Regions from separate parts of the Pandoraea sputorum genome, predicted to be linked through region 2. Evidence: riboswitches for the same ligand, from Rfam matches in the RefSeq annotation. Region 2 holds a riboswitch; the other holds the start of a gene.
What was found. A riboswitch is a leader RNA that binds a small molecule or an ion and turns the genes downstream of it on or off. The one in region 2 is predicted to bind thiamine pyrophosphate.
Positions count from the first base shown of each region.

Region 1: another riboswitch for thiamine pyrophosphate. It lies ahead of NA29_RS23575 (FAD-dependent oxidoreductase); the one in region 2 lies ahead of thiC (phosphomethylpyrimidine synthase ThiC).

Region 1 is NZ_CP010431.2:5,316,050-5,323,427, forward strand. It holds gene NA29_RS23555 (GNAT family N-acetyltransferase) at 1-477, shown strand, start outside; gene NA29_RS23560 (thiamine phosphate synthase) at 569-1,771, opposite strand; gene NA29_RS23565 (thiazole synthase) at 1,833-2,678, opposite strand; gene thiS (sulfur carrier protein ThiS) at 2,680-2,877, opposite strand; gene NA29_RS23575 (FAD-dependent oxidoreductase) at 2,894-4,051, opposite strand; TPP riboswitch at 4,185-4,304, opposite strand; gene NA29_RS23580 (ABC transporter ATP-binding protein/permease) at 4,564-6,348, shown strand; gene NA29_RS23585 (SDR family NAD(P)-dependent oxidoreductase) at 6,522-7,331, shown strand.
Region 2 is NZ_CP010431.2:4,450,228-4,457,605, forward strand. It holds gene NA29_RS19585 (OXA-62 family carbapenem-hydrolyzing class D beta-lactamase OXA-154) at 1-656, opposite strand, end outside; gene NA29_RS19590 (hypothetical protein) at 1,166-2,614, shown strand; TPP riboswitch at 2,714-2,812, shown strand; gene thiC (phosphomethylpyrimidine synthase ThiC) at 2,886-4,802, shown strand; gene NA29_RS19600 (hypothetical protein) at 4,973-5,755, opposite strand; gene paeA (polyamine export protein PaeA) at 6,606-7,378, shown strand, end outside.

The DNA of each region.
Region 1 (7,378 bases), 870 kb from region 2:
CTGACGGTGCAGGCCCTCGCCTATGGCCACCTGATGCTGGAATCGGAAGCCACGCTCGCCTCGCGTCTGGACTTGTCGCCGACGACTTGCTGGGTGGCCGTGGATGCGGGAACGACCGGGCCGACGGACACGGGCATCGCGGGCTATCTGTTCACGCACCCCTGGCGTCTCGCGGCACCGCCGCCGCTGGACACCGTCCTCGACGCGCTGCCGGACGCCCCCGACTGCTGGTACGTGCACGACATGGCGCTTGCCCCGCGTACGCGTGGCGGGGGTGTGGCCGGTCAGCTTTATGCCGCCGCGTTGTCGGCGGCGCAATCGCTCGGCCTGCGCGCCTCGGCGTTGGTCGCGGTGCAGCAATCGCAGGGATTCTGGGCCCGCTTCGGGTATCAGGTCACCGTGGACGTCTCGCCTCAGATCGCCGCCAAACTGGCGGGCTATGGCGATGGCGCAGTCTTCATGACGCGCAAACTATAACCACCGCTAAGGGCGTACCGCATTCGTGCCGCGCTTGTAGCGAGCTTCTGCCGCACTCGTGCCGTGCTTGTGCTGCGCTTGCGCCATTAACTCACGCCCGCCGCGCGAATTCCTTCTGCATCGAACGGACCGCTCCTGCCACGTCGTCGGCTTCCGTTACTGCGCGCACGACGGCCGTGCATCCCACCCCCGTCTCGAGCACCTGCGGCAGGTTAGCCGCGTCGATGCCGCCGATCGCTACCAGCGGGTAATGCGGTGCGATGAGCTTCACGTAACGCGCCAGCTTCGCCAGTCCTTGCGGTGCGGTGGCGATGACCTTGGTCGTCGTCGGAAACACCGCACCGACGGCCAGATAGCTCGGACGGAAGTGATGCGCCGCGAGAATCTCGAAATAGCCGTGCGTGCTGATGCCCAGCCGCATGCCGCTCGCGTGCAGCGTCGCGACTTCATCTGCCGAGAGCGCCGCCATGTCTTCCTGACCGAGATGCACGCCGTAGGCGTCGGCCTGCGCCGCCTCACGCCAGTGATCGTTGATGAACCACGCACTGTTGTGCGTCACGCGGCGACCCGCCGCCACTGTGCGCTCGATCTCGCTGCGCAGCCCCGGGTGCTCAGGGTCCTTGATGCGCAACTGGACCGTCCCGACCTGAAGATCCGCCATACGCTCGCACCAATCGGCGTTGGGCAGCACCGGGTAAAGACCCAGTCGCGCCGGGCATGCAGGAAAGCGCCCCGGCGACGGCACCTGCCCCAGCACGGCGGGGAACGTCTCCAGCACGGTCGGCCATGCGCCCAGCGTGTCGACGTCTTGCACACGCGCATGACTGCCGTCCGTGCGCCATGCGCGGCCGAGTACCAGCGCGTCGTGCGGGGCGAAACCGCAGTCCAGAAACGCGGCAAATGCAGGAAAGAATGCAGGATCGTCGAGACCCGCCACACGATAGACGCCATCCGGCGTGTACAGCGTGTCTTCCACGTGCCCCTGTGCGAGCGCGTGCGAGCAAAGCACGACCGCGCCACTCGCGCGCCATGCGTCCAGGCTGACGGACGCCAACGTGCCCAGTCCATGCTCAGGCACCAGCGGCAGCCAGACCACATCGCCCTGTCCCGCGCTAACGGGTGTCTCGGCGTGCAGACGCCATTGCGGCGATGTCGCCTCATCCGGCCACGGTGCGAGGCGCGCGCGGATCGCGTCGGCGGCCTGCTGCCAGGCCACCGCGAGCGGTGCGTCGGTGGGCAGGCATTGCACGTGCTGCATATGCACAGGCCCGGCGGCGCCAGCGTGCGTCGTCATGAAAAATCCTTGTTGATCCGGCCCCGCATCGCGCGACCGTTGGTCATGAAATCAGGCGCGATCAGCTACCGGACTGATGCCAGAAGGGAACACCCACGACCGGGGTGCTGGCTTCGGCGCTCTCGCGCTCGGCCATCGGACCCGCGAGCCATGCAGCGCGTCCCGCCTTGATCGCACCGGCGAACGCGCCAGCCATCTCCACGGGCTGCGCGGCGAGCGCGACAGCGGTGTTGAGCAGCACGCCGTCGTAACCCCATTCCATCACCTGACACGCATGCGACGGCAAGCCGAGGCCCGCGTCGACGATCAGCGGCGTATCCGGCAGACGGTCGCGCAACAGACGCAGACCGTACGGATTGATCACGCCCTTGCCGGTGCCGATCGGGGCGCCCCACGGCATCAATGCCTGACAGCCGACGTCGAGCAGTCGACGGCACAGCACCAGATCTTCCGTGCAGTACGGCAGGACCTTGAAGCCCTCGCGAATCAGTTGCTCGGCGGCCGTCACCAGACCGAACGGGTCGGGCTGAAGCGTGTAGTCGTCGCCGATGAGTTCGAGCTTGATCCAGTCGGTCTCGAAGACTTCGCGCGCCATTTGCGCCGTCGTCACCGCTTCCTGCACCGAATGGCAGCCCGCGGTATTGGGCAGCACGGGCACCGCAAGGCGGCGCAGCGTCTCCCAGAAATGACCTTCCGATGCTTGCGCCCCGGTGCCCGAGAGCTGACGGCGCAATGCCACCGTCACCATGCCCGGACGCGCTGCGTCGATGGAATCGTTCAGTGCTTGCAGCGACGGATAACGCGCCGTGCCGAGCAAGAAGCGGCTACCGAAGCGGGTGTCGTAAAGCGTGAGCGCGTCACGCGTGCTGCTGGCCGCCACGTTGTTCGATTCGGTGAATGCGTTCATTTCAGCCTCCGGCCACCGGTTGCACGACATCGATCTTGTCGCCCTGCGCGAGCGTGCGCGCGGCGTATTGCGTCTTGGGGACGAATTGCCCGTTGATCGCCGCCGCGAAAGGCGGCTTGGCGCCGTAGGCGGCGAGCGCCTCGGCCAGCGTCGCCGTGTCGGCCACGCTCAGCATCTGTTGATTGATATGGATGTCCATTGCGTACCGCTTCCTCTCATGCCTGACGAAACAGTTCCGGCCACGGCCGGCTGGCTCGCCACGTCTCCCAGTCGAACGCATCCGCCGATCCCGACGGCGCGCCCTTCGTTTGCATCAGTGCCTGCGCCAACGCGCATGCTTCGCCAGTGACTGCCGGTGCCAGCAAATAGCCGTGACGGTACAGACCGTTCACGCGCAGCAAACGTGCGCCGTCCCACTGCACGCGCGGCAGATGGTCGGGCAGCGCCGGGCGGCAGTTGACGTTCAGCTCGACGATGCGCGCTTCGCCGAACGCCGGGTTCAGCGAGTGCGCCGCCGAGAGCAGTTCGAGCGCCGAGCGCACGGTCATCGGCGACATGTCTTCCGATTCGAGTTCGGTCGCCCCGATCACGTAAAGATCGTTTTCCTTGGGCGCGATGTAGATCGGATAGCGCGGGTGCAGCAAGCGCACGGGGCGACGCAGACCGATCCCCGGCGCGTGAATGCGCACAACCTCGCCTCGCACACCGCGCAGTTGGGTGAGCGCTTCGCGCGCGCCCAGTCCGCGACAGTCGATGACCAGACCGGCGTCCGGATACTCGCCCTCGGCAATCGCGGTGTTCCAGTGCAGGTCCGCGCCCGCCTTCGCAAGTCCTGCGGCCAGCGCGCGCAATAACTGACGGTTATCCAGTTGCCCTTCGTTCGGCAGCAGCCAGCCTTCCTGGAAACGTCCAGCGAGCGCCGGCTCCACATCTTTCAGTTGTGCCGCCGAAATCCGCTCGACGCCGCCGCGCAGCAGTTCGGGCGGCGCATTCGCCCGCATCCGACGATCGAACATCACGGCCTCGGCGCGGTCGGGCTGATGCCACACGACCAGCGTGCCGTTGCGTTGGAAGAAGACATGTTCGGGAAGGCCGTCGATCAGCGCGGGCCAGCGCTCAAGCCCGACCGCGCCCATCTCGACGATGCTCGGCTCAGCCACGGCGGCCTCGGCCAGCGGCGCGAGCATGGCGGCGGCGACCCAGCCAGCAGCGGACGAGCCATCGGCGTCGCCCCGCTCGTACAGCGCCACGCGCGCGCCGGCGCGAATCAGTTGCCACGCCAGCAGACGGCCGGACAACCCGCCGCCGAGCACGGCAATGTCGGGACGAGACACGGCCGAACGCGAAGTGGAAATGGCAGCGGTCGCGCTCATACGCGCATTGCCGCGCAAGCCGTCAAGGCGCGCAGGCACTGAGGGGAATACGAAGAATGTTGTGGAAGGCAACGCATGGGGCCCTTTCCTCATGAAAGCAAAAGGACGAAACGGTGATGGCCACCTTACCCCAATGGAGGAGTCGGAAACTTCCCACGCCGGTATTACCCGGGTCGGGTGCAAAGGGTCTCTCTCAGCCCCGCGACTTCTTTGACGTGACTACGCCAATTACGGAGCACCCCTGTTTCGCCCGCAGCCATTACAACATAGATGCCGACGCCCGTGCAAGCTGGCTTCCCGGGCGATTGCACGCTCGTCGCGTCTCGTTTTTTGAGATCTCCCGCCCCTGATTCCGGCCGCTTGTAACGGTCCGTAAACTGAAAATCCCCGTCACGCGCGGCTCTGGCCGTAAATCGTGCAACGCACCATCGGGAACTGCGGTCAAATGGGCCATATGTGCGAAACGTATAGATAACAACGCTGCCCCACTGCGGTCCCGCCGCCCGACGATCATGGCCAACACGCCGACCCACACACCACACGCCCCGCAACCCTCGGGCGACACCGCCGCGCCACCACCCAATCCACCCAAACATCCCACCGCCTGGCAACTGATCCGTCCCTACTGGGTCTCGGAGAAGCGCTGGGAGGGTCGACGCCTGCTTGCGCTCGTGATCGCGCTGAACCTTGCCGTCGTGTTCATCAACGTGCGGCTAAACGCGTGGAACGCCAGCTTTTACGACGCCCTCGACAAGCGCAACTGGCCGGTCTTCAAGTCGTCGCTCGCGGAGTTCGCGGTGCTGGCGTTCAGCTTCATCATCATTGCGACGTTCCGCACCTACTTCCGTCAGATGCTGGAGATCCGCTGGCGGCAATGGGTGACGGACGCGAACCTCACGAAGTGGTTCGCGCATCGCGCTTACTACCGCATCGAACGCGATCACCTCGCCGACAACCCCGACCAGCGTATTTCCGAAGACATCCGCACACTCGTCAACTCGTCGCTCGCGCTGTCGCTCGATCTGTTGACGACGCTCGTCTCGCTGTTCTCCTTCATCACGATTCTGTGGACGATCTCGGGCGCAGTGTCCTTCGCGCTGGCGGGTATGAACGTGACGATCCCGGGCTACATGGTGTGGGTCGCCGCGCTGTACGCCATCGTCGGTTCGTTTCTGATCTTCAAGGTCGGGCGCCCGCTCGTGGGACTCAGCTACCGGCAGCAACAGGTTGAAGCCGACTTTCGTTTTCTGCTGGTGCGGCTGCGCGAATCGGCCGAGCAGGTCGCGCTCTATCGCGGCGAAGGCGCGGAGTTATCGCGTCTGAAGTCGGCGTTCGGCGCGGTGCGCGACAACTGGTGGCAAATCATGGTCGTCACGAAACGCCTGATCTTCGCGAACTCGATCTACGCGCAGATCGCCATCGTCTTTCCGATCATGGCGGCAGCACCCCGTTACTTCGCGGGAGCGTTCACGCTGGGCGTGCTGATGCGGATCATCGACGCCTTTGGGCAAGTGAGCGACGGTTTCTCCTGGTTCGTGAACAGCTTCTCGACGCTGGCCGACTGGAAGGCGACGATCAACCGTCTGCGCGAATTCACACGCGTCATCGACGCCACGCCGCACCCTCAAGGCGGTATTGCCGTGGTGCCCGCAAGTGGTGCTCCGGCCTACACTGCCGCCGACCTGCGGCTATCGTTGCCGAACGGCGCGCCGCTCGCGGCCGCCGGGTCGTTTGCATTCGCCCCTGGGTCGCGCTGGCTGGTGCGCGGCCGCTCGGGTTGCGGCAAGAGCACGATGCTGCGCGCACTCGCCGGACTGTGGCCGTTCGGCAGCGGACGCATCGAAGTACCCACCAATGCCCGCGTGTTGTTCCTCTCGCAGCAAAGCTATCTGCCGATCGACACGCTCAAGGCCGCGCTCGCGTTCCCGTCATCGCCCGACACGTTCACCGACGCCGAGTGCCGAGACGCCCTGAACGCCGTGAACCTCGGGCAATACGGCGACGACCTGCTGACCTCGGCGCATTGGGCGCGACGCCTCTCCGGCGGCGAACAACAGCGACTGGCGGCCGCGCGCGCACTGCTGCAAAAGCCCGATTTCCTGTTTCTGGACGAAGCGACAAGCGCGCTCGATGTTGAAACCGAAGAAGCCGTGTACGACGCACTGCACGCGCAACTGCCTGACACCGCCATCGTCAGCGTCGCGCATCGTGACACGCTGGCCCGCTTCCATCAGCACACGATGACGTTGCACGCGGTGACCGAGATCGAGCCGCCTCGGGTCGTCGGCGCGGTGTAGTGGACGCGAAGTGATGGCGCAGGGGGCGGACGATCTCACGCCATCCCGCGCCATTCCCACCGGGCGATTCATCCATTTTGTTCACTTCGTAAATAATATTGACGCGGCTGTTCCGGCACCGAGGCGGTTTGGCATAATCACGAGCACCCCATCAGGCTATCTCCGGGCTCATCGTGACTACTTCAGCTACCTCGTCCGGCCAGTCGCCGAATTCCTCTGAGCGCGACGGACGCACCGTTGTCGTCACCGGCGCCGCCTCCGGCATCGGCGCGGCCATCGCCCGCCGCCTCGCCTCCCCTGACACTCGCTTGCTGCTGCACACACGCGGCGCGTCCGACGCCAGTCAGGCGCGGCTCACTGAGGTGCGTCGCGCATGCGAAGACGCCGGTGCGCAGTGCGCCACATGGTTCGGCGATCTGACGCACGCGCAGTCCGCCGCGCGACTCGTCGACGCCGCGCATGACGCCTTCGGCCCGGTCGATCAGATCGTGAGCAATGCGGGCTTCGCCACGCGTCAGTCGTTGGCCGACATCGACGACGAGGCCTTCGCACGCACGCTCGCCGCCATGCCCGGCGCATTCGCCGCGTTGCTGCGTCACACGCTGCCCGATCTCCAACGTTCGTCGCAAGGCAGCGTAGTCGCCGTCAGCTCGTTCGTAGCGCATCGCTTCGCGCCGAACCAACCCGGATTCCCGGCGACGGCTGCTGCCAAGGCCGCCATCGAAGCGTTGGCGAAAAGCGCCGCCGCCGAGTACGCCCGCGCAGGGGTGACGATCAATTGCGTCGCGCCCGGCTACACGCGCAAGGACAGCGGCCACTCTGCCATCGATCCGGCCGCATGGCAGCGTGCGGCCGACGCCACACCGACCGGACGCCTCTGCGAGCCCGACGACATCGCCGCCCTTGCCGTCTTCCTGCTCGGCCCGCACGCGCGACAAATCACCGGCCAGGTGATTCATGTCGATGGCGGCCTGACACTCTGATGCTGCCCTGATAACTCACTGCTCACCGCTCACCGGGTCAGACGTGG
Region 2 (7,378 bases):
ACGATGTCCTGCGAACGCGCGGAGAACGGCAACGTGCCACGCGCCAGACGCTGCAGGAAGTCGACTTGCTCGCGCGCTGAGATCTGCAAACTGTCGTCCACCCAATAGGTGTCGTTCACCCGACCGATGGTCCGGTTACCGTACCCGACGGCGTCGAGCTTCGCCTGCGCATACGCACGCGGAATCTTGTGCGAAACGACCTGATAGCACGGGTAGCAAGACACGCGAAACGCGTCGCGCAGATTCAATTCTGCATTCCACGCCTTAATCCGGCGCGGTTTGCCGTCCCACGGAATCGTCTCGCGCTCGTTGTCCAGCGCACCCGATTCCAGCGCCAGCAGACTGTTGAAAATCTTGTACGTCGACGCCGGGGACATGCGCCGCTCGGCGCGCGCCGAGTCGTACGCCTGATACGTCTGTGTCTTGCCGTCGAGCACGACGACCGTGCCCTTCACGTTTTCCGCCGCAAAGAACTTGCCCCAGTCGGCACGCTCGGTCACGTGGACGGGCGCTGCCACGGAAGGTGCTGCCGCGGCTGACGCGCGCGACAATTCCAGCGCGTGTGCTGGCGAGGGCAGCAGACCATGCGCGACGACCGCCGACGCCAGACGCAGCACGACAGCCGCGCGACACCAGTGAGAGAGAATTCGTTTCATTTCGTTATCCTTATTTTTAAGAAGATAGTGGGTGACATGGGGATGACACGCCGGGTGTGGCGGCGACGTCGAAACGTCGTCGCTGCCGATACGAGTCGCGCTGGCCAGGCACTCTTTTTTTCGAAAGCGTTTGCAGCTTAGTGTGCGTTTCGGCAGCTGCAAAGCAAAGCTACCGTAACCGACGTAACCGCCGTATCATCGGCTCGCCCCTTGCGCAAGTTCGTGGAACGTGCGCACGCCGTTCGCGCCACAACGTGCGCCTCCGGTCCCTGCCAAGCTTGCTGCCCGAGTCACTCAGTCAACATGAACGACACCACCGAATCGTCGCTCGCTCCCGCACTCGTTGTGCGACTCGACGCGCCGCAGAAAATCGACGGTCAACCGGTGCGATACCAAAGCCTGTGGTTGCTGATGCGCGTCTATTACGCGGCGCATTTCGAGGCATCGCCGGTGACGCTTGCGTCGCTGAAGGTCCGGTTCGGTCAGGCAGGCCTCGGGGTGACCTGCGCATGCTCATCAGCCGCGCATTTTCGGACTTTGCGCGATGGGACGTCGCGGTCGGCTGGGGCGATGACCGCCATGCCGATGTGCGTCTGCTGCCGACGCGCGGACGTGGCAAAGGCCCCTTCTGGCTCGCCGCGCACGAGATGTCGCGCATCAAAGTCGTCATCGGCGACACGACGCCCGCCGATCCGCGCCGCGCAATCGCTGCCTTTCTCGGTTTGCCGCAGGACAGCACGCCCGACGCTCAGTCACCCGCACTCGATTACGTCATGCAGGACATTGCGTTCTGGCATCACCTGACGCTCGGCAAGCGCGACATGCAGGACGGCGTGTTCTTCGCGCCGTCGCCGCCTACGACGCACAGCGAAGCCAGACGCCAGCGCACGGGCGCGATCCCGTCGTTCCATGCGGCGCAGGTGTGCGCCGTGGACGACGTACAGCGTGGCATTGCGCTGCTCGCCGAGACCATCGTGTGGCGTCGCATGGGAGACGCCGCGCGCACGAAGCAGACTTTGGCCACACTCGCGGCCACCTTCGGCGCGAGCCAGCCCGGCTCACCGACGTTACGCGCCATGCACTGGATCGTGCAGGCATGGCAGGCCTACGCATTGCGTGACGAGCCAGGGGCGTTCGCGCATCTGCAACGTATCAGCGACGACGCATCGCTCGCCCCGTGCCTCATCTACAACCCGCGTATTCGCTTCGAGAGCCGCAATCTCCAGGCGTTGCTGCACAAATCGCACGCCGCGCGCAATGGCCCAATGCCTGCCCGCGCGCAATCCGCCGCCGACGCGCTGGCCGCCTTCTCGGACGCCCTGCAAGCGGCGTTCGAAGCCGACTCCATCGAGCTGGCGCAGCACGTCGCCGCCAACATCGGCCTGTCGCTCTGGCTGTTCTGGCAAGGGGCGCTGATCGATCCGGGCAGAAGACTCGCCGCGGCCGAGGTTCAGCGCCAGGCATTGCGGTGGATCGGTTTGTCGGAGTGGATTTGCGATCGCTTCGGCGTCGGCGGGAATTCCGTCTGGAATACGGTGTTCCTGCTGCGCATTGCGCGCGGTGCCGTTCCCGTTCGACGCGATCCCGATCTGGAAACGCTGCGCGCGAGTACGCCCCTCGCGGTCGATGCGTTTCTCGATGCCGTCCAGCCGTTTGGAGCCCCCTTCTCGCGCGCCAAGGGTTTCCTGCGCTGGACCGATGTCGTGGCCACCACGCTCGCCGACCACGAGGAGGGACGCGTTCGCTTCGAGCCGCTGCAGCTTGCCAACCTGTGGTTCGAAATGCTCTGGTTCGCGCTGCATCAGGACGGCGACTCGCCGCAGGCATTCCACGCCGCGCAATCGCTCGGTCGTGTACTGCCGATGCTGCCACCGCCCGACCGGCGCTTTTTCCGCGATGCGCTACGTCTGATGCCGCGCGACTTTCAACGCGAGGTGCGGATAGCGCAGGACGGTTGAAGCGCCCGTCGGAATGTCGCACCGCACCATTTTCAGTTCACGTTTTTCGGGACACATCGTGCTTGTTTTGCCCGGCAGGTCGGTGTATCGTTGCCGCAAAGCTAAGCGCAGGGGTCCTGCAACGTGAGTTGTGGGTGAGAAATACCCTTAGAACCTGATCTGGATAATGCCAGCGCAGGGAGCGTAGAAATTCCTCGCCCCCGTTCATGCTCCTGAGCCGCTTTGCGCCGAAATTGTCGGCGTCAACACGTGCCCCGCCAGGAGACATTGCATGAACGCCAATCCGAAGTTCCTCTCAGCCAACGCGCGCGTGGACGAAGCTGCGATCGCACCGCTGCCCAATTCCCGCAAGATCTACGTCGAAGGCTCGCGCCCGGACATTCAGGTCCCGATGCGCGAAATCTCGCAAGCCGACACGCCGACGAGCTTCGGCGGCGAGAAGAATCCGCCGATCTACGTCTACGACTGCTCGGGCCCGTACACCGATCCGAACGCAACCATCGACATCCGCTCCGGCCTGCCCGCGCTGCGCGCGAAGTGGATCGAAGAGCGCGGCGACACCGAAGCCCTGCCGGGTCTGAGCTCCGCCTATGGCCTTGAGCGCGCGAACGACAGCGCTACCGCCGACCTGCGTTTCCCGGGCCTGCATCGCACGCCGCGCCGTGCCAAGGCGGGCAAGAACGTGACGCAGATGCACTACGCACGTCAGGGCATCATCACGCCCGAAATGGAATACATCGCGATTCGTGAAAACCTGCGCCGTCAGGAATACATCGAAAGCGTACGTGCCGCTGGCCCGCAAGGCGAGCGTCTCGCGAAGTTGCTCACGCGTCAGCACCCGGGTCAGCATTTCGGCGCCAGCATTCCCGCCGAAATCACGCCGGAATTCGTGCGCGAAGAGATCGCACGTGGCCGCGCCATCATCCCGAACAACATCAACCACCCGGAATCCGAGCCGATGATCATCGGCCGTAACTTCCTCGTGAAGATCAACGCGAACATCGGCAACTCGGCCGTGACGTCGTCGATCGGCGAAGAAGTGGACAAGATGACGTGGGCGATCCGCTGGGGCGGCGACACGGTCATGGATCTGTCGACCGGCAAGCACATTCACGAAACGCGCGAATGGATTCTGCGTAACAGCCCGGTGCCGATCGGCACGGTGCCGATTTATCAGGCGCTCGAAAAGGTCAACGGCAAGGCCGAAGATCTGACGTGGGAAATGTTCCGCGACACGCTCATCGAGCAGGCCGAGCAAGGCGTCGACTACTTCACGATCCACGCCGGCGTGCGTCTCGCGTATGTGCCGATGACGGCTAACCGCATGACGGGTATCGTCAGCCGCGGCGGCTCGATCATGGCCAAGTGGTGTCTCGCACACCACAAGGAAAGCTTCCTGTACACGCACTTCGAAGAGATCTGCGAAATCATGAAGGCCTATGACGTCGCGTTCTCGCTGGGCGACGGTCTGCGTCCCGGCTCGATCTACGACGCCAACGACGAAGCGCAACTCTCCGAACTCAAGACGCTGGGCGAACTGACGCAAATCGCGTGGAAGCACGACGTGCAGGTCATGATCGAAGGCCCGGGCCACGTGCCGATGCAGCTCATCAAGGAGAACATGGATCTCCAGCTCGAGTACTGCGACGAAGCCCCGTTCTACACGCTCGGACCGCTGACCACGGACATCGCCCCGGGTTACGACCACATCACGTCGGGGATCGGCGCAGCCACCATCGGCTGGTACGGCACGGCCATGCTGTGCTACGTCACGCCGAAGGAACACCTTGGCTTGCCGAACAAGGACGACGTGAAGGAAGGCATCATCACGTACAAGCTCGCAGCCCACGCGGCTGACCTCGCCAAGGGTCACCCGGGCTCGCAGATTCGTGACAATGCGCTGTCGAAGGCACGTTTCGAATTCCGTTGGGAAGACCAGTTCAACCTCGGTCTCGATCCGGACAAGGCGCGTGAATTCCACGATGAGACGCTGCCGAAGGATTCGGCCAAGGTCGCTCACTTCTGCTCGATGTGCGGACCGCATTTCTGCTCGATGAAGATCACGCAGGACGTGCGCGATTACGCCGCCAAGCAAGGGCTCACCGACGAAGCCGCCCTCAAGCAAGGAATGGAGGTCAAGGCCGTCGAGTTCGTAAAGAGCGGTGCCGAAATCTATCGTCGCACCTGATTAGCGCGTGCACGATGGCAGCATCAACGCCGCTGTCGTGTACGGCAAATCGTCGCTTAGCAAGCAGAACGCGCCCGGGTAAAACCGGGCGCGTTTTTTGTTGCGCTGGCGTCTCGACTGCTGTTGCCCAAGTCAGGCTGACGGCATTGTCGACAGGTTTGACACCGTCGTTATGCGACGGAAGGCGACTCGCTGGAGATGGCGGCCGGCGCCGTGGGCACGCCACGCTGCGTCAGATAGTTGCGCAACCGCTCTGTGGCGATGTGCTTGGCCACCGAAGACATCGACGTTGCGAGCGCCGTGAACGCTTCCGTGTTGGTCGCGGGCATGGCTGCGGCATCCATCACTTCGGTGTGACGCATCTCCCAGTGGCGCTCGCCCAGTTGTTCGACGCCGAGCGCGAGCTTCGCCCATTCGTCCGTCCCCAATCCGATGGACGCGGGCAGATCGCCGCGCACGATCGCCTGATGCATCGGCAAACCGGCGGCAAAGCCCACACGAAGCATCCACTCAGTGCTTTCGCTCGCAGGCATGGGACGCGCGCCGGCGTGCAGGCGCGCGTTCAGCTTGCCGATGAATTTGTCCGGCGTCTCGCGCACGAGACATGCCGTCGACCACTCCTTCTTGCCTGCCAGTGCGGGCTTGCCGGTCCATCGACGCGCCGTGTCCGCCACCGTCTTAGTCACGTCGGCACGCGTCGGCTCGAACGGTACCGTACCGTTGCGACCGTCCGTGCCGAGCAACGAACCGTTGACGATATCGCGACAGACTTGCGCGCGCTCGCTGCGTCCATCCGGCATGACAACCGGGTGATTGCGCCCGTCCAGCGAGGCAACATGGGTGCTCACCTGACGCGAACTGGCGCAGATATGCAGCGTTGCCAGCGCTGCCGGTGGGAGGACAGGTTGCGCGACACGCGGCGCAAGTAAGGACGCCAACGATTCGCCGGTCATGGGTGCTTCGAAAACATCCCCATCGTCGACGCCCACGAATCCAGCCCGGAGCGCGCCGCCCCAGGCTTCATCGGATCGATCCTCTTGCGACGATACGCTCGCGAAATCGGCCTCGAAGCGAATACGCCCCTGATCGCGATTGGCGTGCCCCGACGATTGCGCTACAACGCTTGCCGGTGAATCACGCGGGGTCCGGGGAGGGGCCGGGAGAGCGCTTCGTACGTTTGCGATGCGCATGAGCGGCATGTCTACGGGATGATTGCGTCCGACGGGATGAAGTGTGACGGGTATTGCGGCAAGGTCGCCCGTGACGGGTGCGTGATTCGCGAACTGCATACCGAACATCATCGATAAGTCCTCACATAAGGGAAAAGGGAGAAGCGTGGTGTGCACCACAGTCTCGACGTCGCCTGCGCCGTGCCCCACAGCCTCCCGACAAAGCTCGGATGTCGCCATGGGGTGTCGTCAAGACGGCGTCCACGATGCCCGAACGGTCGTTCGGTAATTTTCGATTCTGCACGCGGACTCTCGCAGCTCGTGCAAGCGACCGCCTCGGAGTGGACAGCCGGGCCGCCTGAATGCGTCCGGTATGCATCGGGTACGCGGGGATCGCGCTGTCGGAGTGCCCCGAACTTATGGCATGCTATCGGACAGCGGTACAGCCGACGCGGCTGACGCGGCCCGCCCTGCGGGTACGCTGCTCCTGCGCTCCAGCCCGAAGGCATCTCAAAATGATGGCCCGCCGGCCTTGTTTTGAAATGTCTCCCTGCTCCCGGACCCACTCCCGTGCGAACCGGTCCGGCCTGCGTCGCGGCTATGTATCCGCACTCGCACTTACAGGGACAACAATATGAGTGGTTACGGTTTTCTTTTCAGTATTCTTTTGCTGGTGCTGGCAAGCGCCTTCTTTTCCGCTGCCGAAATCTCGCTCACTGCGGCCAAGCGCACCAAACTCCAGGTGCTCATGGAAAAGGGCGACGAACAGGCGGTCAAAGTGCTCGCGCTCAAGGAGCAGCCGGGCAACTTCTTCACTGTCGTGCAGATCGGCGTGAATGCCGTCGCCGTGCTCGGCGGCGTGCTCGGCGAGAGCTTCCTCACCGGCTACATCTTCGATTGGCTCTCGCCATTCACCGACGAGGCGCTCGCGCTGCGACTGGCCGGTATCGGATCGTTCCTGTTCATCACGATCGCCTTTATCCAGTTCGCCGATCTGATTCCGAAGCGTCTCGCCATGGTCAATCCGGAGCGCGTCGCGATGGCCATCATCGATCCGATGCTGCTTTGCCTGAAAATCCTGCGTCCTTTGGTCTACATCTTCAACGGCGTAGCGAACCTGTTTCTGCGCATGTTCAAGCTGCCCACCCATGCGATCGACAACATCACGTCGGAGGACATTGCTGCGATGGTCGGTGCCGGCGCGCAGGCCGGTGTGCTACGCAAGCAGGAACTGCATCTGATCGAGAACGTGTTCGAACTGGAGTCGCGCACCGTTGGCTCGGTCATGACCTTCCGCGACGACGTGGTGTACTTCACCATCGCCGAAGACGAACGCAGCATCCGTCAGAAAATCACGGAAAGTCCGCATTCGAAGTATCTCGTGTGCCGCGACGAAATCGACAACGT